Regions from separate parts of the Micromonospora sp. CNZ280 genome, predicted to be linked through region 4. Evidence: riboswitches for the same ligand, from Rfam matches in the RefSeq annotation. Region 4 holds a riboswitch; each other region holds the start of a gene.

Evidence for each region. A riboswitch is a leader RNA that binds a small molecule or an ion and turns the genes downstream of it on or off. The one in region 4 is predicted to bind cyclic di-AMP.
Region 1: it holds a riboswitch for cyclic di-AMP, as region 4 does, so the genes downstream of both, FHX32_RS12265 (VldE C-terminal domain-containing protein) here and FHX32_RS02095 (coiled-coil domain-containing protein) in region 4, are expected to answer to the same signal.
Region 2: it holds a riboswitch for cyclic di-AMP, as region 4 does, so the genes downstream of both, FHX32_RS30730 (C39 family peptidase) here and FHX32_RS02095 (coiled-coil domain-containing protein) in region 4, are expected to answer to the same signal.
Region 3: it holds a riboswitch for cyclic di-AMP, as region 4 does, so the genes downstream of both, FHX32_RS09925 (C40 family peptidase) here and FHX32_RS02095 (coiled-coil domain-containing protein) in region 4, are expected to answer to the same signal.

Annotation. Positions count from the first base shown of each region.
Region 1 covers NZ_JAAOYP010000001.1:2,568,158-2,575,199, reverse strand. Annotated here, with positions in the region: gene FHX32_RS12290 (hypothetical protein) at 1-132, opposite strand, end outside; gene FHX32_RS12285 (heavy-metal-associated domain-containing protein) at 167-376, opposite strand; gene FHX32_RS12280 (metal-sensitive transcriptional regulator) at 528-824, shown strand; gene FHX32_RS12275 (copper-translocating P-type ATPase) at 1,107-3,245, opposite strand; gene FHX32_RS12270 (YibE/F family protein) at 3,569-4,936, shown strand; cyclic di-AMP (ydaO/yuaA leader) riboswitch at 5,103-5,233, shown strand; gene FHX32_RS12265 (VldE C-terminal domain-containing protein) at 5,238-6,245, shown strand; gene FHX32_RS12260 (carbonic anhydrase) at 6,325-7,035, opposite strand.
Region 2 covers NZ_JAAOYP010000005.1:9,985-17,026, forward strand. Annotated here, with positions in the region: gene FHX32_RS30705 (glycosyltransferase) at 1-99, opposite strand, end outside; gene FHX32_RS30710 (polysaccharide pyruvyl transferase family protein) at 189-1,514, opposite strand; gene FHX32_RS30715 (acyltransferase family protein) at 1,834-3,039, shown strand; gene FHX32_RS30720 (hypothetical protein) at 3,133-3,477, shown strand; gene FHX32_RS30725 (hypothetical protein) at 3,594-4,361, shown strand; cyclic di-AMP (ydaO/yuaA leader) riboswitch at 4,649-4,790, shown strand; gene FHX32_RS30730 (C39 family peptidase) at 5,028-5,855, shown strand; gene FHX32_RS30735 (alpha/beta fold hydrolase) at 5,977-6,723, shown strand; gene FHX32_RS30740 (DegT/DnrJ/EryC1/StrS aminotransferase family protein) at 6,965-7,042, shown strand, end outside.
Region 3 covers NZ_JAAOYP010000001.1:2,088,077-2,095,118, forward strand. Annotated here, with positions in the region: gene FHX32_RS09915 (C40 family peptidase) at 1-95, shown strand, start outside; gene FHX32_RS09920 (peptidoglycan recognition protein family protein) at 192-2,231, opposite strand; cyclic di-AMP (ydaO/yuaA leader) riboswitch at 2,474-2,610, shown strand; gene FHX32_RS09925 (C40 family peptidase) at 2,623-3,663, shown strand; gene dcd (dCTP deaminase) at 3,721-4,299, opposite strand; gene FHX32_RS09935 (pyridoxamine 5'-phosphate oxidase family protein) at 4,379-4,924, shown strand; gene FHX32_RS09940 (zinc metalloprotease) at 4,988-5,974, opposite strand; tRNA gene FHX32_RS09945 (tRNA-Gly) at 6,310-6,383, shown strand; gene FHX32_RS09950 (sigma-70 family RNA polymerase sigma factor) at 6,919-7,042, shown strand, end outside.
Region 4 covers NZ_JAAOYP010000001.1:447,867-454,908, reverse strand. Annotated here, with positions in the region: gene FHX32_RS02135 (BON domain-containing protein) at 1-26, opposite strand, end outside; gene FHX32_RS02130 (maleylpyruvate isomerase N-terminal domain-containing protein) at 564-1,202, shown strand; gene FHX32_RS02125 (hypothetical protein) at 1,381-1,785, opposite strand; gene FHX32_RS02120 (hypothetical protein) at 1,972-2,118, opposite strand; gene FHX32_RS02115 (STAS domain-containing protein) at 2,449-2,811, shown strand; gene FHX32_RS02110 (hypothetical protein) at 2,867-3,052, opposite strand; gene FHX32_RS02105 (SRPBCC family protein) at 3,114-3,581, shown strand; gene FHX32_RS02100 (DUF2269 domain-containing protein) at 3,742-4,248, opposite strand; gene FHX32_RS02095 (coiled-coil domain-containing protein) at 4,400-5,461, opposite strand; cyclic di-AMP (ydaO/yuaA leader) riboswitch at 5,475-5,606, opposite strand; gene FHX32_RS02090 (cation diffusion facilitator family transporter) at 5,760-6,677, opposite strand; gene FHX32_RS02085 (AAA family ATPase) at 6,778-7,042, opposite strand, start outside.

The DNA of each region.
Region 1 (7,042 bases), 2.1 Mb from region 4:
ACCGCCGCTGTCGTCGTGACTGGTCTCGGCGGCGGGGGCGACGGGACCGGCCACCTGGCCGATCCCGTACGCCGCGCCGAACACCGCCGCGAGGCCGAGGGCGAAGCCGCTCAGCTTCGTCGCCGTGTTCATCGTGGTTACCTCGGTTTCCTGTGCCGGCGACCGGTCACGCGTCCACGAGGTCGTAACCGGCCTCGTCGACCGCGGCGCGCACCGTGTCGGTGTCCAACGGCTGCTCACTGGTGACGGTGACCTGGCCGGTGGCCAGGTCGACCTGGACGTCGGTGACGCCCGGCACTGCGCCCACCTCGGCGCTGACCGAGCTGACGCAGTGTCCGCAGGTCATGCCCTGCACCTGGTACGTCGTGGTGACCATCGGAGTTCTCCTCTCGCCACCTCCACCATATACCCCTGGGGGGTAAGACGGAGGCAGACTGGTGCCGTCTCTCTGTTACCGGTACCCGGTGGGGGTACTCGGACAACAGGGACCGTACCATACCCCCCAGGGGTACGCTATCCTTGTGCCCATGACCTCACCCACGCCCGTCCGGGGCTACACCGCCAGCAAGGACCAGCTCCTCGCGCGGCTCCGCCGCGTCGAGGGGCAGGTGCGCGGCATCGAGAAGATGGTCGACGACGACCGCTACTGCATCGACGTGCTCACCCAGATCTCCGCCATCCAGGCGGCCCTGGACAAGGTCGCCCTCGGCCTGCTCGACGGGCACGCCCGGCACTGCATGCACGAGGGCGCCGCCGAGGGCCGCGCCGACGAGATGGCCACCGAGATGATGGCCGCCGTCGGCCGCCTCATGAAGCGCGGCTGACCCACCGGCCGGCCGCCTGATCAGGCGAGGCTGACCCGCCCGCCGCCGGCCGGCCGGCGCCCGGGTCCGGCCACCGGAACAGCGCGCGGGCCCGGGCGTCGGCGTCGCCTATCTGCGCAGCATCGCGACCGTGCTGAGCCGTGGCCGGCGGCACCAGAGCCGTGGTCGGCGTGCGTGTCGTGGCCGAGGGTGTGCATGGCGGCCAGCCCGAAGAGCGTCACGAACAGCAGGAGCCGGGCCCACCGCCCGAGCGACACCGCCGTCGTCCGCGCGGCTACCACGCTAGTCCGCCGCGGCGGCACCGGCCGGTTCGCTTCCGGTGCCGACCGGCCCCGTCGGGCCGAGCCGTACCCGGCGCAGCAGTTGGGCGTTGAGCGCCACCACGATGGTGGAGGCGGACATCAGCACCGCGGCGAGCGCCGGGCTCAATGCCAGCCCCGCCCAGGCCAGCACCCCGGCGGCGAGCGGCAGCGCGACCACGTTGTAGCCGGCCGCCCAGGCCAGGTTCTGCAGCATCTTTCGGTACGACGCGCGGGAGAGCCGGATCACGCCGGTCACCCCGCGCGGATCGGACGAGGCGAGCACCACCCCGGCCGACTCGATCGCCACGTCGGTGCCCGCGCCGATCGCGATCCCGACGTCGGCCCGGGCCAGCGCCGGGGCGTCGTTCACCCCGTCACCGACCATCGCCACGGTCAGCCCGCGCCGCTGCAACTCGGTCACCTTGCCGTCCTTGTCGGCCGGCAGCACCTCGGCGAAGACCTCGTCGACGCCGGGAGTGAAGCCGAGGTCGGCGGCGACCGCCTCGGCGACCGGCCGGGCGTCCCCGGTGATCATGGCGATGGTCCGCACGCCCTGGGCGCGCAGCTCGGCGATCGCCTCCCGCGCCTCGGGACGCACCTCGTCGGTGAGGGCGAAGGCGCCGAGCGCGGTGTCCGGCAGCCGCACCAGGTACAGCACCGCCGCGCCCCGGGCCGACCACCGGTCGGTCGCCGCCGCCAGCTCCTCCGGCAGCCGTACGCCCAGCTCGCGCAGCAGTGCCGGACCGCCCACGGCGTACTCCCGCCCGGCGACGGTGGCCTGGACGCCGCGGCCCGGCAGGGAGCGGAACCCGGTGGCCGGGGCCGGGCCGCCGCCCGGTCCGGCCGCGGCGACGATCGCCCGGGCCAGCGGGTGCTCGCTGTCGGACTCCACCCCGGCGGCGATCCGCAGCAGGTCGTCGGCGTCGGAGCCGGCCGCCGCCGCCCGGTCGGTGACCACGTGTTCGCCCCGGGTGAGCGTGCCGGTCTTGTCGAACAGCACCGCGTCGACGGTGCGCATCCGCTCCAGCGCGAGCCGGTTCTTGACCAGGATGCCGGAGCTCGCGGCCAGCCCGGTGGAGAGCGCGATCACCAGCGGGATGGCCAGGCCGAGCGCGTGCGGGCAGGCGATCACCAGCACCGTGACGGTCCGGACCACCGCCTGGTCGGCGTCGCCGAGCGCGGTCCACGCCAGCACCGTGACCACGGCGGTGGCGGTGGCGACGTAGAACAGCCCGGCTGCGAACCGGTCGGCCAGCACCTGGGCCCGCCCGCTGGACTGCTGGGCCTGGGCGACCATGCGCTGGATGCCGGCGAGCGTGGTCTCCTCGCCGAGCGCCTCGACGCGCACCCGGACCGCCGAGTCGGTGGCCACCGTGCCGGCCACCACCCGGTCGCCGACCGAGCGGGGCACCGGCCGGGACTCCCCCGTGATCATCGACTCGTCCAGCTCGGCGGCGCCGTCCACCACCCGGCCGTCCGCCGGTACCCGGCCGCCGGGCCGGACCAGCGCCACGTCGCCGACCCGCAACTCGGCCACCGGAACCCGCTCCAGCCGGCCGTCCCCGGCGACCCGCTCGGCGTCGTCGGGCAGCAGGGCGGCCAGCGCTGCGAGGGCGCCCCGGGCCTGCCCGATGGCCTTCATCTCCTGCCAGTGCCCGAGCAGCATGATGGTGACCAGGGCGGCCAGCTCCCACCAGAAGTCCAGGTCGAAGGCGCCCAGGCTGGTGGCGAGCGAGGCGGCGTAGGCCACCGTGATCGCCATGGCGACCAGCAGCATCATCCCCGGCGCCCGGTCGCGCACCTCACGCACGGCGCCGACCAGGAACGGCCAGCCGCCCCACCAGAAGACCACCGATCCGAGCACCGGCCCCACCCAGGACCGGCCCGGGAACTCCAGCGAGTAGCCCAACCAGTCCATCACCATGTGGCTGGTCGCCACCACCGGCAGGGTGAGCAGCAGGCAGACCCAGAACCGGCGGCGGAACATCTCCGGGTCGTGCCCGGCGTGCTTGTCGTGCCCGGCGTGCTTGTCGTGCCCGGCGTGCTTGTCGTGCTCGTCATGCCCGCCGTGGCCGGCGCGGGGCGCGTCGTCCGGGCGGGGCGGGGTCTGCTCGGCCATGCCCCCAACATCCCCGACCGGCGCCGCCGGCACGGGGCAAACCGCCGGGTCCGGTGCCCGACACCACCCCGCGCGACCAGCGTCCGGATGCCGGGATGGCTACGATTCGGCACGATGGCCCTTCGGATCTCGCACCGTCCGACCCGCCGCCGGGCGCCGGCGCCGCCGATCGCACGCGGCCGGCCGGCCGCCGGGCCGACGGTACGTGGTGGCGTCGCCACCCTCAGGCGATCCCACCCACGATTCCGGCCGGCCCGACGGCGGCACTGAACCGACCGGCCCGCCGACACGTACCACGCCCCGGATTCGTTGGGAGACACTCAATGGGCGCCGACCACAACCGTCCCGCTCCGTCCGCCCCGCCCGGGGTGCGGCGGATCCTCGTCGCGACGGTGGTCCCGCTCGTCGTGGTCACCGTGATCGCCGCCCTGCTGCTCTGGCCCCGCGACACCCCCGGGGTCGACCAGGGCACCGATCCGCCCCGCTACCACGGCACCGTCAGCCGGGTGGTGACCGAGGCCTGCCCGCCGACGCCGGAGGCCCCGGAGGGGGGCGGGACGGCGGGGCCGTGCGGCACGGTCACCGTCAAGGTGGCCGACGGCCCGGACGCCGGCCAGGAGGTGCAGACGCCGGTGCCGACCGGCCCGGGCGCTCCGACCGTCGCCGTGGGCGACGAGATCATCCTGGTCGAGCTGACCGACCCGGCGGACCCGACGGCGAGCAGCTACAACATCGCCGAGCACCAGCGCGGCAAGCCGCTGGTCTGGCTGGTCGTCCTCTTCGCCGCCGCCATCGTGGCGTTCGGCCGGTGGCGCGGGCTGGCCGCGCTGGCGGGCCTGGCGGCGAGCTTCGCCATCCTGCTCGCCTTCGTGCTGCCCGGGATCAGCGCGGGCGGGTCGCCGTTGCTGGTCGCGATCGTCGGCGCCGCGCTCATCATGTTCGTGGTGCTGTACCTGACCCACGGGGTGACCGCGCAGACCTCGGTGGCGGTGCTCGGCACGCTCGGCAGCCTGGTGCTCACCGGGGTCCTGGGCACCCTCGCCACCGCCGCCACCCACCTCACCGGGTACGGCTCCGAGGACGCCACCACGCTGTCGATGTTCCAGGCCGACGTCGACCTGCACGGGCTGCTGCTGGCCGGGATCATCATCGGCTCGCTCGGCGTGCTCGACGACGTCACGGTGACCCAGGCCGCCACGGTCACCGAACTGGCGCACGCCAACCCGGGGCTGTCCCGGCTCCAGCTCTACCGCGCGGCGACCCGGGTCGGCCGGGCGCACATCGCCTCGACGGTGAACACCATCGTGCTGGCGTACGCGGGCGCGTCGCTGCCGCTGCTGCTCCTGCTCACCGCGGACTCCCGGTCGGTGACCCAGCTCCTGACCAGCGAGTTCCTCGCCCAGGAGATCGTCCGCAGCGCGGTCGCCACGCTCGGGCTGATCGCCGCCGTACCGCTGACCACGGCGCTCGCCGCGCTGGTGACCACGGCCGGCCGCGCCACCACGCGTACCGACGATGGCGCCGATGACGGCGACGGCGCCGAGCCGTCGCGTACCCCGGAAGGTTCCCGGCCGGTCACCGACCGGGCCGAGGCGCTGCGGGCGCTCACCGCGCCGCGCGCCGGACACACGTCCCCCGCCATCTCCAGCGGGTGGCCCGATCCGGACAGGAGCACGGACGCCACATGGTGAGACTCCGTAGCGTGACCGTCCAGGCCGGCGAGCTTGATAAACGCGTCACTGGTCACCCTCCGCCGCTACGAAATAACGCATTTAGTCGGCTTCGGGACGTAGATCCACCGGTGGACTCTCGGGTAACCTCGCTGCCGGTCACCGCCGAAGGCGCGCAGCGGCGCCTGCGGTGCCGCCGCCCAATCGCCGCCAGGCGAGCCGGGGACCCAGGTACGTGGGGTGAGTCCGCGACAGCGGTAGGGGCCACTTCCGCCCCGAACCCGTCAGCTAACCCGGTCGGCGGTCGACGGAAGGGAACACTGTGACGGCACCCCTACGCCGCTGGTTGACACCTGTGGTGGCCGTGCTCGCCGCCTTGGCCGTCCTTGCCGGGCCCCTCCCGGCGTCGGCCGCACCCAAGCCCTCGGGACACGAGGACGGCGACTCGAAGCTGATCACCGATGTGATCGAGTCGACCAACCGGAACTACTCGCAGGCGAAGTCCCGGCTGGAGAAGTCCAAGAAGCGCCAGCTGGAACTCGCGCTGGAGGTCGACCGGGCCCAGGCCGAGCTGACCGCGCTCGCCCCGCAGGTCACCCAGCTCGCCACCCAGTCGTACCGGACGGGACGCATCGGCGCCGTGGCCATGCTGCTGGAGGCCAACAACCCCGACACGTTCGTCAAGCGGGCCACCGCCCTGGACGAGCTCAACATGGTCAACGCCAAGAAGCTCGCCGAGATCAACGAGGTGAAGACCCGCGCCGAGCAGGCGAAGCTGGCGCTCGAAGCCGAGATCCGCGAGCAGCAGAAGCAGACCAACCTGATGGCCAAGAACAAGCGCGACGCCGAGAAGGCGCTGGCGCTGGTCGGCGGGCTGGGCTTCACCGGCGGCCTGGTGTCGGCCACCTCGCCGGTCGCCCGGATCGCCCCGGGACGTACCGCCGACGGCGACTGGAAGGCCGAGTCGTGCAGCGAGAACGACCCGACCACCTCCGGCTGCATCACGCCCCGGACGTTGCACATGTACAAGGAGGTCAAGCGGGCCGGCTTCAACCGGTTCGTCGGCTGCTACCGCCCCGGTGGCCCCTGGGAGCACCCGAAGGGCCGGGCCTGCGACTGGTCGCTGCAGAAGAGCGGCTTCTCCCCCTGGCACAACAAGGACACCCGGATGTACGGCAACAACCTCGCCGCGTTCCTGATCCGGAACGCGGACCGGCTGGGCGTCTACTACGTGATCTGGAACCGGCAGATCTGGTTCCCGGCGACCGGCTGGAAGTCCTACAGCGGGCCGTCGAACCACACCGACCACGTGCACGTCTCACTGCTGTAGCGACATCCTGAGACCGCGCGACGCGAGGGCCGTTCCCGGTGGGACGGCCCTCGCAGCGTCTTCGGCGGCAGGGGTGCGGTCAGGCGACGGCCGGGGTCGTATCCGCCGCGTGGTCGGGCAGGTCGCCGGCGGCGGTCACCGTCCGCACCTCACCGGCGGCCAGCCGGTACGACATCCCGACCACCGCGCAGCGCCCGGCGGCCACCTCGCCGGCCAGCACGGCCGAACTGCCCAGCATCGCCTCGACGGTGTGCGCGATGTGGATGTCGACGATCCCGTCCACGTCGGTCACCCCCGCGGCCCCGGCCCGGCGCAGGCTGGGCATCATGGCGTCCACCACCGCCCGCAGGTGACCCGCCGGGAACGCGTCCGTCTCCACCGCCGTCTTTGCCGCCTGCACCGCGCCGCACGAGTCGTGACCGAGCACGACCACCAGTGGCGTGCCGAGGACGCTCACCGCGTACTCGACGCTACCGAGCACCTCGGGACCGGTGGTGTGCCCGGCGGTCCGGACCACGAAGAGGTCGCCGAGGCCCCGGTCGAAGATGATCTCAGCGGCCAACCGGGAGTCGGAGCAGCCCACGATCACCGCGAACGGGTGCTGCCCGTCGGCGACCGCGGCGCGGTGGCCGGCGTCCTGATTGGGATGGCGCGGGATGCCGGTGACGAATCTCCGGTTGCCGGCGGACAACTCGGCCAGCGCCTGCGCCGGGGTGGTCGGCGCGACCGCCGGCCCCGTCGACTCCCGTGGCGGACCCGGCTGGGCGCCGGGCGAACCGGGACGGCTCATCCCCTCA
Region 2 (7,042 bases), on a different contig from region 4:
GGCCCGGACCGACTCGAGGCACTGGTACAGGTACGCCTCGACGCCGTACACCGGGACGACGATGCTCAGCAGCGGTGGTTGCGTCGGCTCAGTGACCACGCCGCCACCCTCGACCCCGAGGGTGGCCGGCGCCGGAACCTCACATGGCCGGCGGAGGTGGAGTCATCGAACGTCCGCCGAGCGGTGGGTTAACGGTTCAGGATGCGCCGCACCGGGCCGCCGACCGCCCGCCGCACCCGGGCCCGTAGCTGCTGCTCCTGGAGGGTCTCCACCTCCTGCCGCAGCCCGGCGTTGCGGTCGCGCAGCCACTGCACCCGGGCCAGCAGGGCGGCCCGGTCGGTGGCGGCGGCCGGCCGCACGGCGGGCGGGAAGGTGGTCGCCCGCACCTCGGCGTCGAAGCGGGCCGCGCTGTCGCCGTCGGCGAACGAGTTGCCCAGGTCGTGCTTGGCCAGGAAGGACAGCATGGTCTCGTACCGCGCCTTGTGGCCGTCGTTGAGCGCCGTGTAGTCGGCCTCGTCGTAGAGGTGCGCGGCGTCGACGTCGGCCGGCACGTCCTTCATCACCCGGTGCGGGATGTCGAAGTAGCGGGCGAGCTCCAGGGTGCGCGAGTCGTGCGCGAACAGGTAGCCGGGCGTGCCGGAGACCAGCGCGGTGATGGTGCCGTGGATCCGGGTGCCGAAGGCGAACTCGAACCCGGAGAGGTAGTCCATCCAGGTCCACGGGTCGAGGAACATCCGCACCTTGTCCTCGACGAACAGCGGGTGCGAGGTGTGGATCGGGATCGGCGCGGTCTTGCCCCGGTCCTCCGGCGCGTCGCCGTAGAGCAGAGTGCCCAGGGTCTTCAGGTCCTGGGGCAGGTAGCGCAGGTTGGGGTAGCGCTCGTGGTGCGCGGCGATGATCTTCGCCATCGACTTGACGTACGGGGAGATGGTCAGCGCCACCCGGTCGTCCCGGTCGAGGGCAGCCTTCTTCTTCTCCACCCGCAGGCTGTCGCCGTGCAGGAACATCGACGGGCAGCCGATCACGTCGACCGCGGAGAAGCCCAGGGTGCGCAGGTAGCCCTCGGTGATCTCGCCCCGTACGCCGATGCTGTGCGACCGGTCGAGCACCGCCCGGACGAACCGGGTCACCACGTCGTCGATCGGCCGCAGGTACTCCCGGTCGCCCTTGACGTCGGTCTGGACGCCGACGCCGAGCACCACCACCGGGATCTTCAGCCGCTCGACGAACTTGGTCATGGTGACGAGCCGGTGCGCGTAGCTGCGCCGGAAGGCGTTCGCGAGCGGGATGACGAACACGTCGTACCGCTCGTTGACCAGATCCGCCTCGCGCAGGTCGATCTTGAACCCGTTCGAGGTGATCTCGGCGTCGCGGGTCTTGAGCAGCTTGTGCGCTGCGTGGCTGAAGACGAGGTTGCCGTTGTTCTCGCCGATCCAGTTGCCCTCGAACGCCTCCTCGGCTGAGTAGACGTCGAACGGGCCCTTCTTGGCCCGCATCAGGATCCGCTGGTGCATCTCGCCGCTCCGCCTCTCGTCCGCCCTCGGGAGCGTTCCGGGCGGACACCGCGTCACCGCTCGACTCCGGCCGGCCACCGGGGCCGGGCGGCTCGCACCCTGAGGGTTCGGGGAATATTAGGCCACCGGCCGCCCCGTGCACAGACGCCCGTCACCGCCGTGCCCCAGCCCCGCCGGCCGGTCGGCGCCGCCGGGTAGGGTGCCCGGGCGGGCGCTCCGCCCCCGGCGCCACCCCGGTGCTCCGGCCGCGGGTCGCCCACGCCGCCGCCGAGAAGGAGACGTACGTGCTGGTCACCCCGCCGACGGCCGGGGGTCGGGTATGACCGCCGCCGCCCCCACCGCGCCGTCCGCCAACCGGCTGCCGTCGCTGACCGGGCTGCGCTGGATCGCCGCGCTGCTGGTGTTCGGCTTCCACGCCGGCACCATGCGGATCATCGCCGAGCCCGACCACCAGGCCGTGGTGAACTGGTTCTTCACCCTGGGCCTGTCCGGCGTGCAGTTCTTCTTCATCCTGAGTGGCTTCGTGCTGGTCTGGTCGGCCCGGCCGGGCGACTCCCGGCGAGCCTTCTGGCGGCGCCGGTTCGCCAAGATCTATCCCAACCACCTGCTGCTCTGGGCGCTGGTGCTGCTGGTCGGGCTCTGGTTCGCCGACCCGGTCAACGTCGGCGCCGCGCTGGGCAACCTCTTCCTCGTGCAGGCCTGGGACCCTCGACCCGGCTACTTCTACAGCGTCAACACCGTGAGCTGGTCGCTGTCCTGCGAGTTCTTCTTCTACTTCTGCCTGCCGCTGGTGCTGCCGTTGGTGCGCCGGGCCCGGCCGTGGGCACTGTGGGCGGTGGTGGTCGGGGTGCCGCTGCTGATCCTCGCGCTCTGGCCCGGCCAGGCCCTGGTGCCCGAGGCTGACCGCTGGTGGTTCACCCAGGTCTTCCCGCCGGTGCGGTCGCTGGAGTTCTGGATGGGAGTGGCCGCCGCCGAGCTGATGCGTCGCGGCCGGTGGCGGGGGCCGGGTCTGCCGCTGGCCAGCCTGATCTTCGCGGTCACCTGGGTGGTCGCCGCCCAGTGGGTCCGGGCCGAGCTGTGGGCGGCGCTGCTGTCGGTGGCGTACATCCTGGTCATCACCGCGGCGGCGGACGCCGACGTGCGGGGCCGGCGCTCGCCGTGGCGCTCCCGGCCGATGGTCTGGCTCGGTGAGGTCTCGTTCGCCTTCTACCTGGTGCACGTCTTCGTGATGATCACCGTGCTCCGGCTCACCGGGGACTGGGGGACCGGCTTCACCGGCTGGTGGGGGGTGGCCGTGGTGCTCGGCTTCCTGCTGCTGAACCTGGGGCTGGCCGCGCTGCTGCACCGGTACGTCGAGACGCCGATGATGCGCCGGCTCGCGCCGCGCCGTCCGAAGCGGATGGTCGATGACGCGGCGGCGGTCGCGGATGCGGTGCCGGCCCCGGCCGGCCCGGCGGTCCCGCAGGTTGCCGTGCCGGGCCCGCGCACGCCCGACCGGCCATCGGCGTACGTCGACTCGCGCTGAGCCGTCCACCCTGGTCGGTGCCGTCGGCGCGGCGGAGCCGCGACACGCCCGGCGGCGGTGCGGGGGGACGGACCGGGCGGTAGCGTGGTCGTCGTGCTTCCGGTCGCGCTCGCCTGTCCGCTGTGGTGGGTGGCGCGCTGGGCCGCCCGGCTGACGGCCGGTCTCGCCGTCGCGGTCGCGATCGCCCTCGGCGCACCCGGCGCGATCGCCGCCCCGGCCGCGCCGGAGCCGGCGGTGTGCCCCGCCGCGGCCGACCACGCCGACGCGCTCGCCGGGTCCGCGCCGACGGCCGTCGTCGACGAGCAGCCCGCCGCGCCGGCTGCTGCGGTCGCCGAGCCGGCACCGGCCGACGCCTCGCCAGCACCCCGCGCCGCCGCACCGGTGCCGGCCGGGTCGGTCCCGGCCGCCCGGGCCCCGCGCGCCCCGCCGCGCGTCTGATCCGTCCGCGGGGCCGACGCCCCGCCCGCGATCCGTATCCCCGCACCCGTCCGGCGTCAGCGTGTCCGCACGACGCCCGGCGCGGCTCCCGCTTCCGCATCCGCTTCCCCCGTGAGGTGCCGACCTTGGAGACCGTCCTCTACCACCAGTTCCTGATCGACGTTCCGCGGGCCGCCGCCATCTGGTCCGGCCTGCTGGTGCTGGCGCTGACCGTGCTCACCGTGCTGGTCGCCCGCCCCGAGCGCGCGACCGACGAGGAGCCCGCCCCGGCGGGCGCCGAGCCGGCCGAACCCGACCTCGCCGACCTGCGCCGGTACGCCGGGGAGGTGGCCGTCGCCGCGACCCGCGCGGCGCAGACCGCCCGCCGCCGGCGCGCCGACTGGCTCGCCGCGCAGGCGGAGGTGGAACGCGCCTGGCAGGCGTACGACGAGGCGGAGACCGCCGCCCGCCGGTTCGTCGGGGCCGCCGCCCTGCCCGTCCCGCGCACCCCGCGCACACCGGCCGAGTACGCCGCCCGGGAGCGGTGGCTGCACCACGCGGCGATGGCCGCCCACTGGCGGGGGGAGCTGTCCGCCCGGCAGCTGTCCGACGTGTTCTGCCACCGGGCCGGCTGGGACTCCCGACGGCACCCGGTGGAGCAGGAGATCGTGCTCGCCCGTGCGGTACGCGAGCAGCGCCGGGCCGGTTACCGGCTGACCGCGGAGCGGGAGCGGTCGGCGTGGCGGGACGCCGAGCTGGCCGCCGAGGCGGCGCGCGCCCTGGCCGCCGAGGCGTACGCCGCCGCGGCCCGGCTCCGGCCGGGCCGGCTGCCCGCGCCGCGCGTCGAGGCGGTGCCGGCCCGTCAGGCCGCCCCGGCCCGCTGGCGCCCGGCCCGGGTTGGTTGATCGGGAAATATTCCGGTGACGCCGGTCACAGGCGACGGGAAATCGGTCATCGGGTGCGGACCGGCCAAGGTGCGCCGACAATTCCGTGACGGCGTCGCACCCTTGTCCGGTTGTCGCCCGGTAACGTTGTGCGAGAGGCCTGTCCTATCGAGTCACGCCAGTGCGTAACTGACCGCAAAATCGTCGGGCCGAGACAGGTTTAAGCAGGTGGGACGGGGTTGGCAGGCTTCCGACTGACCAGTAGTGTCGGCCCGTCCGGTGCGGTAACCGATCGCAAGAGGCGACGCCGCGCCGACCCGCCTAATCGTGATCATACGTACCGGGGAACCAATGCACCTCTGGGGTGAATCCGCGGGCTGCGGCTCGTGGTAGGGCGTACTTCCCGCCCGAATCCGTCAGCTAACCCGGTCGGCGGTGTCGGAAGGAGTTCCATCCTCGTGCAGCACGATCCCACCCTTCGGTTGTTCCCCGGCCTCCACGGCCCCGCGGTGCCCGTACTGCTCGCCCCGGTCGCGAGCTGACCTACCGGCATCCGCCCCGCCCGGCATCCGGGCGCTTTCCTGAGCGGCCCACCAACCCGCGGACCAGGGGTCCGCGTGGTCGAGCCGGCCTGCCCGCCGGCACCGCCGGTGCGCCGCTCGCCCCCCGAGTCCCCGTGGAGGAACCGTGAAGCACCACGTCAAGCGTCAGTTGCAGCGCATCGCCACCCAGCGCCCCTACCAGGTCGCCGCCGCCTCCGCCGCGGCCCTGGTGCTCGCCACCGGCGCCGGCGCGCTCGCCGCCGGCACCGACGAAACCCCGACGTCGGCCCCGGCCCAGGCCACGGTGGCCGAGCTGCGTGACGCGCCCGCCGTCGCCTCGCGCGGCGAGGCCCGGACGGGCACCACCCCGTCCAGCGCCGCGCCGTCCAGCGCCGCCCCCTCGGCCCCCGCCTCGTCGGCCGCGCCGAACCCGGACCTGACCCGCAAGGCGGCGCCGAAGCCGCCGTCGCGCAAGATCCTCGACTACGACTACCAGGCTCAGACGACCTTCTACAACTGCGGCCCGGCGGCCGTGCGGAACGCGCTCAGCGCCGCCGGCATCGCCCGCACCCAGGACGTCCTCGGCGCCCAGCTGGGCACCACCGAGATGGGCACCAACTCCGCCAACGACACCACCCGCGTGCTCAACGCCGTGGTGAAGGGCGACCCGTACCGGACCCGGATGATCTCGGGCGGGGCCGCCACCCCGGCTCAGATGGACCAGCTCCAGGCCGACGTGGTCCGGGCCATCACCGACGAGCGCGGTGTCGTGGTGAACGTCGCCGGCAGCGCCACCGACACCGACGGCGGCTGGCACTCCTTCCCCGGTGGGCACTACATCGCCGTGATCGGTTACGACGACGACGGCCGGCTGGTGAAGATCGCCGACTCGGCGAACCCGGCGACCGCGTCGTACTGGATGACCACCATCGACCTGGCGAACTGGGCGGCGACCCGCGGCTACTCCGCCTGACCGCCGCCTCCGCGTCGCCGAATCCGGGCGCCGGCTCCCCACCTGGGAGTCGGCGCCCGACGCGTGGTGGCGGACGGCCGACTCTCGCCCCGGCCGTCCGACCGGTGGCACACTGCGCCCTATGGTCGACGAATCGGGTACCCGGGACGGCCGGCGGGCGCTCCTGCTGCTGCTGCACGGCATGGGCGCCACCGGCGAGGTGTGGCTGCCCTGGGCGCCGCTGCTGGAGCGCCGGTGGGCCGGCCGCTGGCTGGCCCCGGACCTCGCCGGGCACGGCTGGTCCCCGCCGCTGCCGCGGTACTCCTTCGCCGGGCTGGCCAGGCAGGTCGCCGGTGGGCTCAAGCCGGCTGACCGGCTCGTCGTGCTGGGGCACTCCCTCGGCGGCGTGGTGGGGCTGGCGCTGGCCGCGCGTACCGCGGGGCTGACGGTGGACGCGGTGGTCGGGCTCGGCATCAAGGCGGTCTGGTCACCGGCCGAACTGGACCGGGCCGCGGAGTTGGCCGCCCGCCCGGTCACCTGGTTCGCGACCCGCGACGAGGCGGCCCGCCGCTACCTGAAGGTGGCCGGGCTGACCGGACTGTTCGCCCCCGACCATCCCGTCGTCGAGGCCGGACTGCGGCAGGTCGACGGCCGCTGGCGGCTGGCGATGGACCCGGCCGCGTTCGCGGTGGGGGAGCCGCGCCTGCCGGCCCTGCTGGCGGCGACCGACGCGCCGGTGGTGCTGGCCCGGGGCGAGCGTGACCCGATGGTCTCCGACGAGCAACTCAAGGAGCTCGGGGTGCCGGTGGTGACGCTGCCCGGTCTCGGGCACAACGCGCACGTCGAGGACCCGGAGGCGGTGCTCGCCCTGGTCGACCCGTACCGCTGATCCCCGCCGCCGCGGTCGCCGGCCGGGATGAGGGTGTTGTGCCGCGCCGCCCGGATCCCTCGGGATAACATGCCCGTACGTCCCGGAGTGCGCCGGGCGTCCTGTTTGTCCGGGTGGCCGTTCCGCACCGATCCCCATCGGGTCACCCGTCGCTGGACCCACCACCCCTCCTGTCCACAGGTGAACGACCTAGCGCCGCGTCCGATCCGGACGCGGTCGCTGTTCGACGGGAGGAAGCCCCATGGCCGGGCTGAACACAGAAGAGATTCCACCGGCGAAGCCGGTCATCGGCGAGGCCGAGATCGAGGCGGCGGTGCGG
Region 3 (7,042 bases), 1.6 Mb from region 4:
ACGACAAGATGGTGCACGCGGCGCGGGCCGGCAAGCCGGTCAACGTCTCCAGCATCAACACCATGCCGGTCGCCGGGTTCCGCCGACCCGGCTGATCCGTTCGCCGTACCGCACGAGGGCCCCCGGTCGACCGACCGGGGGCCCTCGGTGTTTCAGGGCTCGGCGACGAACCCCGTCTCAGGCCGGGCGGCTCACTGCGGAGCGCCGACCGGGGACGGCAGGATCAGCACGTCGTCCAGGTTCACGTAGCCGATCCGGTGACCGAACTGGACCTGCACGTAGCGCAGGTCGCCGCGGATCACGGTCCAGTCGCCCGGGGACGACCCGTCGAAGGTGACGGCCCGGTAGTACTCGCTCGGCAGGACACCGCCCACCGCGTACCGCTGGCCGGCGGCGAGCGTGTACTGCAGCGGCGTGATCGCCTGGTAGGGCACCCCGGTCGGGTAGGCGTCCCGCTCGGGGTAGCCCCGCCCGTAGACCGGGATGGTGGCCCTGCCGGGCTTCGGCGTCACCACGAAGCCGGTCGCCCACTTCGCGGTACGCGCCGACGCCGGGTTGTGGAACCAGGCCTTCTGGCCGAGGTACCAGATCGCCGTCCAGTCACCGCGCACCTCGGCCACGGCGTACGTCTGGCCGGCCGACGCCCGGGCGCTGTGGTCCGGGACGTACATGGTGCCCGGCGATCCGTCCGGGTGCTCGCCGAGGTCCACGGCGAGCGGCGCGTCGTGGCTCGGCGCGCTGCGCAGCAGCACCGCTGACGAGCCGCGCAGCGGGCAGGGGTCGGTGACCGGCGGCGGCGGGTTCGGCACCCCCGGGGGCTGCCGCGAGCAGCCGGTGAACGCCGGCTGGTTGTCGGCGAACTCCGGGTCGATGGTCACCAGCCCGGTGTGGGCCGTGCCGGTGGTCCGGAACGGCGCCTTGAGCAGGTCGAAGTAGTGCGACCAGTCCCAGTACGGCCCCGGGTCCCAGTGCATCCCGGCGACGGTCGACGGCACGGTGCCCGGGACGTTGTCGTGCCCGATGATGTGGTGCCGGTCGAGCGGGATGTTGAACCGCAGTGCCAGGTGCCGGACCAGCTTGGCCGAGGTGCGGTACATCGCCTCGGTGTACCAGGTGCCGTGGCCGGCGAAGCCCTCGTGCTCCAGGCCGATGGACTTGGCGTTGACGTACCAGTTGCCGGCGTGCCAGCCGACGTCCTTGGCCTTGATGTGCTGGGCGATGTGGCCGTCCACCGAGCGCAGCGTGTAGTGCCAGCCCACGTAGTTGGCCCGCTGCACGAGGCCGACGCTGGGCCAGAAGTAGCCCTCGGTGTCGTGGATGACGATGTACTCGATCTTCTGCTGGGCGGGCCGGTTGCCCAGGTCGTGGTTGCCGTAGTCGCCGGCGCCCGGGCCGTACTTCTCGTACGGGGCCGGGATCCACTCGCAGCCGAGGCCGACCGGGCACTCCAGCCCGTCGGGCCGCTCGCCGCGCCGCAGGCCGAGCTGGTGCAGCGTCGAGGTGTCCGGGTTGACCTGGCGGGCCGGCAGGGTCACCCGGTGCCCGTCGTCGGTCGTCCGGCTCGCGCCCTCGCGGAGCTGCCCGTACACCTCGTCGGCGAAGGCGGCCGCGGTGTCCTCGGCGCCGGCGCCGGAGTAGCGGGCCACCGCGCCGTACCAGGCCGCCGGGTCGCTGGCCGCGCCGACCGGGCCACCCAGTTCCCGCTGGTACGCTGCGAGCAGCGCCGCCCCGCCGCGGATGTTCGCGGTCGGGTCGGACCGGAGTGCCTCCTCGCTGGCGCCGGTGAGCGCGGCGGCCGCCTGGAGGGTCTGCAGCGCTGCGTCGCCGAGAGCGGCCGGTGCCGACGGGGCGGCGGTGGGCGCGGCGACGGTCAGCGACCGCGCCTCGTCACCGCGCGGGTCCTCGCCCTCGTCGATGTGGCCACCGGCGGGTTGCGCGGTGACGTGGGCGGCGTCGGTGAGGTGCATCGGACCGTAGCCGCCACTGGTGCTCGGGTTGCCGGGATGGGTGTCCCAGCGCGATTCGAGGTAGGACACGGCGAGCAGGACGCTCTCCGGCACGCCGAACTCGGCGGCCGCGGCGGCGTACTGCTGTTGCCGGTCGAGGGGCTCGGCGGCGGCCGGACCGGCGGTGAACGGGGTGACCGCCAGGGCGAGCGCCGCGGCGGCGGCGAGCAGGGTGCGCCTGCTCCTCGATCTCGTGGATCTCGTGGACCTTGTGGACAACTGCATCGGACCCCCTGGTCAGACGGGTGGACGATGCGGCCACCTTCACCCCGGGCCCGGCCTGTCGTCAATACCTTTCCATATATCAACCCATGAGGAAGAAAACCTTCGACGCGTCCCGCCGAGGGCCGTCGATCCCGCACGGCGTACGGAGTGTCACGGCGACACGGGTTGCGGATTGATAACGACCGTCTCTACTCTGGTCATTCGTCGGCCCGGCAACAGGTCCGTCCAACCCGGGCGGTAACGGTCCGACACCGCCGAATCGCTCGCGAGCGAACCGGGGAACCAGGTAACCCGGGGTGAATCCGCAGCCACTGCGGTAGGGCGTCCCCTTCCCGCCCGAACCCGTCAGCTAACCCGGTAGGCGGTCTGGGAAGAAGGAGTACGGAGCCCGGTGGCACACCATGCCCCGCGGCCACCGTCGGCACGGTCGGCGTACGCCGGCCCGGCGACGGCTGCGCCGCGTTCACGCTGGTCCCGCTTCACCACCGCACTCGCCGCCCTGGCCGGCTTCGCCGTCATCCTGACCGGCGGCGCCACGGCGGCCCACGCCGAACCCACCGTCGCCGAGATCGAGCGCCAGATCGACGAGGACTGGAACAAGCTCGAACCGATCATCGAACGGCACAACGCCACCCGCCAGGACCTGGCCGCCAAGCGGAAGCAGGCCGACGCCCTGGCCGCCCAGATCAAACCCCTCCAAGCCCAGGTCGACGCGGCGATGGAGAAGGTCAGCGCGCTGGCCGTCCGCGCCTACAAGGGCGAGAACGTGCTCACCATCAACGCCCTGCTGGGCAGCCGCTCGCCGGGCGAGGTGGTCGGGCAGCTCGAGATGCTCGACCGGTTCGCCGACCGCCAACAGCAGGACGTGCGGCAGGTCGCCGACCTGCGCGACCAACTGGCCGCCAAGAAGGCGCCACTGGACGAGATGGTCGCCCAGCTCGCCCAGGCCGAGGCGCAGCTGGCGGCCAAGAAGAAGCAGATCAACGCCGAGATCGACCGGCTGCAGAAGCTGCGGATCAAGGTGTACGGCAACGGCGGCGGCGGGCCGCTGCGTCCCGCCCCCTGCCCGGCCAGCTACCCGGGCGGCGCGGCCGGGGTGGCGGTCAAGTTCGCCTGCGCCCAGATCGGCAAGCCGTACGTCTGGGGCGCCGAGGGCCCGAACTCGTACGACTGCTCCGGGCTGATGCTGGCCGCCTGGGCCAAGGCCGGGGTCTCGCTGCCGCACAACGCCGCGCAGCAGCGCGGGGTCACCAGGACGGTCAGCCGGGGCGAGCTGCGCCCGGGTGACCTGGTCTTCTACTACTCCGATCTGCACCACGTCGGCATGTACGTCGGCGGCGGCTGGGTGGTGCACGCCTCCCGCGCCGGGGTGCCGGTCAAGATGAAGAAGGTCGACGACGGCCCGATCCACAGCTACGGCCGGCCGGGCTGACCGGGTACCACGGAAAGGCCCGCTCCGGCGTCGGAGCGGGCCTTTCTCCTGCCCGCGTCAGCGGGTCGGCCAGGTGCGCCACTGCTGCCAGGAGCGGCTCGGCGTCGGGCCGCGCTGCCCCTGGTAGCGGGAGCCGTAGACGGCCGAGCCGTACGGATGCTCGGCCGGCGACGAGAGCCGGAAGATGCAGAGCTGACCGATCTTCATGCCCGGCCAGAGGGTGATCGGCAGGTTCGCCACGTTGGAGAGCTCCAGCGTCACGTGGCCGGAGAAGCCGGGGTCGATGAAGCCGGCGGTGGAGTGGGTCAGCAGGCCGAGCCGACCGAGGCTCGACTTGCCCTCCAGCCGCCCGGCGAGCTGGTCGCCGAGCGAGATCACCTCGAGCGTCGAGGCGAGCACGAACTCGCCCGGGTGCAGCACGAACGGCTCGCCGTCGGGCACCTCGACCACCGAGGTCAACTCGTCCTGCTGCTGCGCCGGGTCGATGTGCGTGTAGAGGTGGTTGTTGAAGACCCGGAACAGCTTGTCCAGGCGTACGTCGATGCTGGACGGCTGCACCAGGGTGGGCTCGAACGGCTCCAGCGCCAGGGCGCCCGCCTTGATCTCGGAGACCAGGTCGCGGTCGGAGAGCAGCATCGGAACACCATAGCGAAGCGGCCCGGGTGGCCTGCGTGTCGGACTAGGTCTTCGTACACCTGTTCGATAGACTGTCCACATGGCTTCCTGGTCCGAATTCGCCGCTGACGAGCCCCGACTCGCCGACGGGATCCGCCTTCTCATGCAGCAGTACGGGCCGGGCTTCGGCTACCTGGCCACGGTCCGCGCCGACGGCGGGCCCCGGGTGCACCCGGTCTCCCCGGTAATCACCGACGAGGGGCTGTTCTGCTTCGTGGTCGACTCGCCGAAACGGCGCGACCTGGAACGCGACGGGCGCTACGCGCTGCACTCCTTCCCGCCGGAGGAGAGCGACGACGAGGCCTACGTCGCCGGGCACGCCCGCCCGGTCACCGATCCGGTCCGGGTCGCCCGGCTGGCCCGCAGCCACCGGGCCGCCCCACACGTCGACTGGCGGCTGTTCGAGTTCACCGTCGACGTGGCGATGCTGACCCGCCGCGACGCGGGCGCCGCGGGTGGCCCCGGCAACGGCCACGGCCGGCCCGCCGTTCAGGTCTGGCTCGATCCGGGCTCGGCCGCCGACTCCCCGACCGCCGAGCCCGCGTCGCGGCTGCGCCACCACGACGCCCGTCGCGAGGCCGCCTGAGGTCGCGCAGACATCGGTGCCGGCTCCGTTGTGCGGAGCCGGCACCGATGGGCGTACGTCAGATCAGGCCGCGCGGTACGCGTTCCACGCGGTCAGCATGCGGCTGGCCTGGCCGGCGGTGAACTGGTACATGCACGAGTCGTAGGTGTAGTCCATGAAGTTGGTGATCGGGTCCACGCCCGGGGCGGTGCAGGTGTCCCGCCCGGTCGGGCACTGGAAGGCCGGCGAGGCCTCGGCCGGGGTGTCGCTGACGCCGTCACCCTGACCCGAGCAGCCGCCCTGGAAGGTGTGGTAGAGGTTCAGCCAGTGGCCGACCTCGTGCGTGCCGGTGTCGCCCTGGTTGTAGTTGGCGGCGGTGCCGCCCGGCAGCGACTCGCTCAGCACGACCACGCCGTCCATGCTGCTCAGCTTCCGCTGCGGGAAGGTCGCCCAGCCGAGCAGGTTGTCGCTCAGCTCCCCGAGGTAGACGTTGAGGGTGTTCTTGCCGCCCTCCCGCAGCGAGGACTTCATCGACCGCTCCGCCGACGAGCCCTGCACGATCGGGTACCACGCCGGGTTGGTCACCCGGTTGATCTTCTGTAGCTGGAAGCTGAACGCGGTGGCCGCGCCGCCGGTCGCGCCGCTGTAGGACTGGTTCAGCACGTTGATCTGCGAGGTGATCATCGAGTCCGGGATGTTGCCGCCGGCCCGGGTGCTGTTCTCCTGGATCACGTGCACCACGACCGGGATCGTCACGGTGGCGGCGAGGGTGCTCGCCCCGGCGCCGGCGCGGAAGCGCGCCCGCTCGCGCAGCGCGGCGGCCAGGTCGGCCTCCCGCTCGCGGGTCTCCGCGAGAGTCAGCTCGTTGGGTTCGTGCCTGGCCGCGCCGCCCGCCTTGATCCGGGCGTCGGCGTGGACGTCGGCCGGCTCGACGCACGCCTCACCGGGTGCGGCGGAGAAGGCCGAAGCGGCCGGTACGACACCCACCGCGGCGGTGCTGAGCAGCAGCGCGAGGGTCGTCGACGCGACACCGGCGGCGCGCCGGGTCAGCAGGTCGGGACGAAGTCCCATGGGCCCACCTCTTTCTGGCGGCGCGACAGGGGGTATGTCACGCCGTGGCTGAGAACGTGGGCCAGACGTTACAACCGATCGACAGATTTGAGAACGCCCATATGTTGCCGGACTGAAACTCTTTCCTGGCAGTGGCTGGCCCCTCGGCCGGCGGGTCGTGCTTGGCAAGATCCGCGCGACATCCCGGAGGTAGTGGCTTCGCGCGGTGTGGGAGGCCACTACTTCCCGGATGCTGTGTGGATCTTCCCGGCCGGGCCGGTACGGGCCGGAGCGGGCCCGGCGGAGGGGGTACCTGGATGCACCGGCGTGGTGACTCAGGTACAGTGGTGCCGCTTGCGGGTGTAGTTCAATGGCAGAACATCAGCTTCCCAAGCTGACAGTGCGGGTTCGATTCCCGTCACCCGCTCCAACGTGAGGCCCCAGCACAGGGCAGGTTTCCTGGCTGGGGCCTCGTTCGTTGCTACCGCTCTTAAGCTGGCCGTGCCCGGTACGTGCCCGATCCCTGCTCTGTTTGATCTGCGAGCTGGGCGCGTCAGCGATGTGCCCGGCACGCTCCCGGGCGTTGTGCTGGTAGGTCATCGCGGCCCGGGGCCAAGGCGGCCCACATCGGGCCGCACGTGCTCCAGGGTGTTTCGAGCACCGCCGGCGAGTCACCGCTCCGTGGGTGGTTGCGGTAGGCCATCCCGCCTGCTATGCCGCGCCCATCTGCCGTTGCCTCCTGCACCTCCACCTCCCTTGCAATCTCCGGTATGAACACACCGCAGCGACCCCCTCGGTTACACCCACTGTCGGACCCAGTTGATCTGCCGCGCGGAGCATGAATACCGGGACCCCGCACAGTCTGTGTCACCAGCGTGCGGCTCCAATACGTGGTTCGCGGTAATCATTGGGCCGGAGGTGACACAAGCCAGGGTGGGAGTTCGTCAACCAGGCGGGAGTTTTGGGTGGGTCCACCGGGAAAACGCGACGAAGATTGGTTCACCAGGGTCTACACGGTCGATTACGGACACGTCCTGAAGTACGGCCAGCGCCGGCTTGCCGATCTGGACGCGGCGGCTGAACTCGCTC
Region 4 (7,042 bases):
GTACGGGTGATCGTGGTGATCGCCATCTTCACTCCTCCCCGAAATGGCGGCCCTGCGTACGTCACGCCATCCGATCCTGCCGCCGCCGGGGATGAGACCCCCTCACCCGACCGGGGCGATCCGGCGGATCAGCCCGGTCCCGTCGGACAGCGCGGACGCCTACTTCGGCTACAGCGGGCTGACCATCGACCGGCAGCGGCCGAACACCCTGATGGTGGCCACCCAGATCTCCTGGTGGCCGGACGCGATCTTCTGGCGCAGCACCGACGGCGGCGCCACCTGGAGCCGGACGGCGGCCTCGGCGGGGGCGCCAGCACCACCGTCGGATTCCTGGGCAGTTGGACCGGTGCCAACGGCCCACCGAACCCGGTCACCTGCACCAGCCGCTGAACCCGGCGGCGGGCGGTTCGGACCGCCCGCCGGTGCGGCGCGGACTCCGGTCCGCCGGGGCTGCTTGAGGGGGCCGGGACCCCGGCGGGCCGGGCCGGCCCGGCCCGCCCGGACCGGCGGGATCCCCGGGCAGCCCTAGGCTCGGTGGCCGGAACGAGGGAAGGGGATCACCTGTGAGTCCGATCAGGACGGCCTACCTGACCGCCGCGCGCTCGGCGCTCGACCTGCTCGCCGCTCCGGCGGTGGCGGCCCGGTGGGACGAGCCCAGCGCGCTGGCCGAGTTCGGCGTCGGTGGGCTGGCCGGCCACCTTGCCGGGCAGCTGTTCCAGGTCTCGACCGTGCTGGCCGAGCCGGTCCCGCCCGGCGAGCCGGTCGGGCTGCTCGACCACTACGCGCCGGCCCGGTGGATCGGGACGCCGCTGGACGACGAGATCAACGTCGGCATCCGCCGGGCCGGCGACGAGGCGGCGGCGGACGGACCGGCGGCGCTGGTCGACCGGGCCACCGCGACACTGCGCGAGCTGACCGAGGCGCTGCCGGCGCAGCCGGCGGACCGGGTGGTGCACCTGGCCCGGGGACCCTGGTCGCTCACCCTGGACGACTACCTCACCACCCGGCTGATGGAGATCGCGGTGCACTCCGACGACCTCGCGGTCAGCGTCGGCGTACCCACCCCGGACCTGCCCGCCGAGGTGCTCGACCCGGTGCTGTCCCTGCTGGCCCGGCTCGCCGTACGCCGGCACGGCCAGCCGGCGGTGCTGCGGGCGCTCAGCCGCGCCGAGCGTGCCCCGACCGACATCACCGCCTTCTGACCCGTCCCGCCGGGAGCCGCGCACGTTCACTGAAAGAGCGGCTGTTCCGTCGGGAAAAGCCACTCCTTCGCTGTACGAGGCGCACCACCCGGCCCAGCGTGGAGGGCGGCGGACACGGGCGGGCCCCGGTCGACCGGGTGGTCGACCAGGGCCCGGGAGTGCCGGTGCCGGCGGGCGGTCAGCCGTCCAGGCCGACGGGGGAGTTGGGCCGGTCCACGTCGACGAACTCGATGTCGTCGGCGGCCCGGTCGCGGCTGCCGGCTGCCCGGGCGGCGGTGCCGGCGGCCCAGCCGATCGCCGCGCCGGCCAGCGCGGCGGCGATCAGCAGCGTCCAGGGCAGCGCCGGCCGGCGGCCGGCGAGCGCGTCGAAGGCGAGGCTGGCCCGACGCCGCGCCTCGTCCGCCGCGGAGCCGACCAGGTCGCCGGCCCCGTCGGCCAGCCCGGAGCCGCCCCGCCGGGCCGACCGGGCGGTGTCGCGGACGCTGTCCCCGGCGGAGCCGACCGCCGAGACGAGCTGCTGCCAGGCCTGGTCAGCGATCCGCTCGGGCTTGTTGCGGCGGTCCAGCAGGTTGGTTCCGAACATCGTGGTTACCTCCTCGGGGTGCCGAAGTCGGCCGGCCACTTCGGACTCCGGCGTCCGTCCGGCGCGTAACGGTTCGCCTCCACCGCCAGTGCCCCGACCGTGGCCGGCGCAAACCCCGCGGGCGGCCGCGCCGATCCTGGACGCGACGGGCCGGTGCCGGCGGTCACGCCAGCCGGGGGTCGGTGGTCAGCGCAGCACCACCAGCGCCGCCGGGCCGCGGGCGAAGTCGTCGTCGTCATCGTCGTCGTCATCGCCGCCACCACCGAACCCGCAGGCCAGTACGAGGGCGAGCAGCGCGCCGACGCCGGCCAGCGCGGCAAGTCTCCTGAGCATCGATCGTTCCCTCCGTCGCAGTCGGCAACCTCCCCGCCGATGCTAGGCGCGGCGGGCAACGGTGGAGGCGGTAAGCGCGGGGGCGCGCCCGGGACGGTGGAGTTCGGCGGGGGTGGTGCCGGCCCGTTACCCTGGGACGGCGACGCGTGGGCGTCCGCTGATCGTTAGGGAAATAGAATACGAAAAGTCCGGATAAGGGCGATTTGGCATGCCCGGATCCGCGAATTGCTCATCCCGAGGGGTGGCGACCGAGGCCATGAGAGGAATACTCTCGGTCGCGGCCCGCGTACTGATGAGGCGCCCGTCGGACGGGCGAGTGGAGGTGCTCGCGTGAGCCTGTCGATCGTGAAGTCGGTTCTGTCCGGTGGTGTCATCGAGATCGCCCCGCGGGGCGAGATCGACGTCGACACCGCGTACGAGGTGCGCGAGGCGATCGCCGAGGTGCTGGCCAAGGGCCGCCCGACCCGCATCGAGCTCAACCTGCGCCTGGTCACCTTCATCGACTCGGTCGGCATCAGCGCCATGGTCGCCGGGTTCCAGACCGCCGAGGTCAGCGGCGTCAAGCTGGTCGTCACCGAGCCCAGCCGGTTCGTGCACCGCCAGCTCTGGGTCACCGGACTGCTCGGCCTCTTCGGCGCCCCCGAGCCCTACTACGCCGGCGCCCCCGCTCCGGAGGTCCTTCCCGGCGCCTGACCACGGGCCGACCCGACGGGCTGCGCCCAGCGTCCGGGGGTCAAGCCGGTGACGCTCACCCACCCGGGCCGGTCGCCGCGTCGAGGCCGGAGAGGTCGATGTCGGTCACCTCGGTGACCGCGCGGATCGCCGTGACCGACGCGTATCCCTCGGCCAGCAGCGCCAGGTCGGTGCCGGGCTGCACCGACTGCCCCGGCTCCTCCAGCGAGGTCCGCACGTAGCCGTGGCCGGACTCGGCCACCGTTGCCAGGCGGGCCAGCGGTGGGCGACGATCGTCCGACCAGTGACGGTGGGGAGACGGTGTGCTCAAGCGGGATTCCTTCAGTTACACCGTCCAGGCCCGCTGCCCGGTGGACCGGGCGGCGGCGCTGCTCGCGGATCCGGCCCGGCAGGCGGAGCTGCATCCGTTGATCGTCCGGGTCCGGCGGCTGCGGACCCGCCCCGGCGCCCTGGCCAGCTACGCGATCACCGACCGGCTGGCCGCCGGGCCGCTGCGGTTTCCGGTCACCTACCGGGCGGACGTCCTGGTCGTCGGCACCGACGAGATCGTCACGGTGGCGCGGCAGAGGCCCGCCACCACGGTGCGCAACCGCACCCGGCTGAGGGCCGAGCCGGACGGGGTCCGGATCGACGTGGAGATCACGCTGACCGCGCCGGCGCCGCTGTTCGGCTACGCCTTCCGGCAGGCCCGCTCGGCCCACCTCGGGCTGGCCGCCCGGCTCGGCGCGGTGCTCGACCGCGGCCCGGCCGACCCGCCGGCTCCCGCCTGAGCGTCCCGGAGCCCCGGCCGACCGGCGGACACCCGTCGTGAGCCGGGGCTCGGCGGTCCGCTGCCGGGGCCCGGCGCTGCGCGGACTCGGCGGCCCGCCGCCGTGGGCGGGTGCCGCGCCAGTTTCAGTGGACCGCCGTCGTTTGCCCGGCGCCGTGGGCTCAGCGGACCGCCGTGGTCGGGCGCCGAGCGGGCGTGCGGGTTGCCCGCCCCAGCCGGCCCCACGGCTTGTACGTGGAGAGCACGGTCGCCACGATCAGCAGGGTGGTGGAGACCGACGGGGCGACCACCAGGTCGATCCGGTCCCGGACCGGGAACGCCGCGCCGGCCTCCCCGGCGTGCCGCAGCGTCGGGGTGAGCAGGAACAGCACCAGCCCGGTCATCACCGTGGTGAGCAGGAACTTGACCAGCACCCAGCGGTGCCGCAGCAGGCCCCACGGGGTGAGCAGGGCGCTCGCCACGCCGACCAGCCAGACGGCCACGCTCAGCGGGGCGAAGAGCACGGTGCCGACCAGCGCGGAGATCGGGTAGACGGCCGCCGGGTCGGCGCCGCGCAGCACGGCGACGCCGAGCGCGAGCAGGACCAGGTCGACGCCGAGCCAGCCGAGCGAGGTGACCAGGTGCAGGGTGAGCAGGGCCTTGCGGGCGGGAGGCGGGAGTCGGCTCATACCTGACGATGCTGCCGTCGTACCGGGCGCGGGTCGTCGGGCCGGTGACGACACCCGGCCTACGTCCGGGGGCGTAGCGCCGGGCGTGGCGGCCCGCCCGTCCGGCGTACCCGGTGACCCGCCGCCGTGGACGGGTCACCGGGGCCGGGGGTCAGTACACCGACAGGTGCACGTGGTTGGTGTGGTCGCTGGACGGGTCGCCGCCCGCCCCGCTGTACGACTTCCACCCGCTGCTGGGCAGCCAGATCTGCCGGTACCAGATCACGTAGAGCACGGCGAGCCGGTCGGCGTTCTTGATGAAGAACGCGGCCAGGTTGTTGCCGTACGTCTTGTCCCCGCCGGTGGCGTCCCCGCCGAAGCCGTTCTTCTGCGCCGCGAAGTCGCAGGCCCGGCCCTTCGGGTGCTCACCCGAACCGCCCGAGCGGTAGCAGGAGACGTACCGGGTGAAGCCGGCCGCCTTGGCCTGGTTCAGCGCGTGCAGGGTGCGCGGGGTGATGCAGCCGTTGGCCGGCGTCGGGTCGTTGACGCTGCACGACTCGGCCGGCCAGGAGCCGTCGGCGTTGCGCGGGGCCGGCTTGGCCGTCGCGGTGGACGTGCCCCGGTTGGAGGTGTCGCCGGAGGCCTTCGCGTTGGCCACGGTCAGCGCCCGCTCGGCCTGCTCCTTGCGCTTGGCCATCAGGGTGACCTGCTTGCGCTGCTCGCGGATCTCGCCGTCCAGGGCGAGCTTGGTCCGGTTCGCCTCGTCGCGGGTCTCCTGGAGGTTGCGCAGCGCCCGGTCCTCGTTGGCGGCGACCGCGTCGAGCGCTGCGGCGCGGTCCATGAAGCCCTCCGGCGAGCTGCTGTTGAGCAGCGCCGAGGCCGCCCCGAGCCGCCCGGCGCGGTACGCCACGCCGGCGATCTCGCCGACCTTGCTGCTGCGCTCGGCCAGCTCGCGCTCGGTGGCTTGGAGCTGGACGCCCAACTCCTTCTGCCGCTTGACCGACTTGTCCAGCGCCGCCTTGGCGTCCAGGTAGCCCTTGCTGGCCGCCTCCAGCTGGGCCCGCAGGGCGGGCGTGCCGCCCTCCTCGTCCTGACCGGGCGCGGCGGCGAGCAGGCCGGCGGTGGGCGCGGCGGCGCTGGCCGGTGTGGTGACCGGCGCGATGGCGACGCCGACTGCGAGAGTGGTGACGATCAGTGCCGCCATCCGGGCGGCGGTACGTCGTACGGGTGCCACTACTGGCATGCGTGTGTCCTTCCGTCAGCCGCCGACCGGGTTAGCTGACGGGTTCGGGACGGAAGATCCCTACCGCTGACGCGGATGCACCCCAGGTACATGGTTCCCCGGCTCGCCTCGTCGGGCGATTAGGCGGCGGCCACCGCCGGCACCGGTGCGTGCCGCCTGGCGGAGGCCGGAACCGAGCCTACCGGTGCCACTGTGACCCGTGCAGCGAATGTGACTGACGGTGTCTGTGTGGTCACTGGAAAGTCCGGCATAAGCGCACAATACACACCCAGATTTAAGGTTGTGCTCATTACCACTCAACCGACCCGCAGACCCCAGGCGCCGCTCCCGGCTCGATCTGCAACGTCGCGTGCTCGATCCGGAAGTCCTCGTGCAGGGCGGTGCGCGCGGCCGCGAGCACCCGGCCGACGTCCGCGCCGGGTGCCATGGTCAGGTGCGCCGAGGCCACCTCCATGCCCGAGGTGAGCGTCCAGACGTGCAGGTCGTGTACGCCGGCCACGCCGGGCACCGCGGCCAGCCGGTCGTGCACCGCGGTGACCTGGAGGTGCTCCGGGGCGGCCTGCACCAGGATGCGCAGCGCGGCCCGCCCGAGCCGCCAGGTGCGGGGCAGGATGAACAGGCCGATGCCGACCGCCACCAGCGGGTCCGCCCACCACCAGTCGGTGACCGCGATCAACAGCGCCGCCCCGATCACGCCGAGCGAACCGAGCAGGTCACCGAGCACCTCCAGGTACGCCCCGCGCACGTTGATGCTCTCCCGGGCGCCGGAGCGCAGCAGCGCGAACGCGGCCACGTTGGCGAGCAGGCCGAGGACGGCCACCACCAGCATCGGGCCGGCCAGCACCTCGGGCGGGTCGCCGAACCGGCGTACCGCCTCGACCACCACGTAGACCGCGACGCCGGAGAGCAGCACGGCGTTGGCCAGCGCGGCCAGCACCTCCAGCCGGTAGAGCCCGAAGGTGCGCTGCGGGTCGCCGCTCGCCCGCCGGGTGGCGGCGATCGCGGCGAGGGCCATCCCGATGCCGAGCACGTCGGTGAACATGTGCCCGGCGTCGGAGAGCAGGGCCAGCGAGCCGGTCCGGAAAGCGGCCACCGCCTCCACCACCATCAGCGCGGTGAGCAGGCCGAAAGCGGCCCAGAGCCGGCTCCGGTGGTGGTGGGCCGCGTTCACCGCCGACCCGTGGTGGTGGTCATGACCTGCGCCCACGCGAACACCCTCCGCCGCCCGTCCGGACCCGGTCAAATATATGCTCACATCGCTATGTATGCAACTGTCGGGGCGACCGTCACCGGCCCGGGATCCCGGGTCAGGCGGTCGGGTCGATGGTGGTCAGCCGCTGGGTGGCCCGGGAGAGCGCCACGTACAGGGTGCGTACGCCGGAGCCCGGGTCGGCGCGGATCTCGCTCGGCCCGACCAGCACCACCCCGTCGTACTCCATGCCCTTGGCCTCCAGGCTGGTCACCACCTGGAGCCGGGGCGTGCCCAGCCCGCCCAGCCAGCCGGCGACCTCGGCCCGGCGCGGCACCGGCGTGATCACGCCGACCGTCCCCTCCACCCCGGCGAGCAGCGCG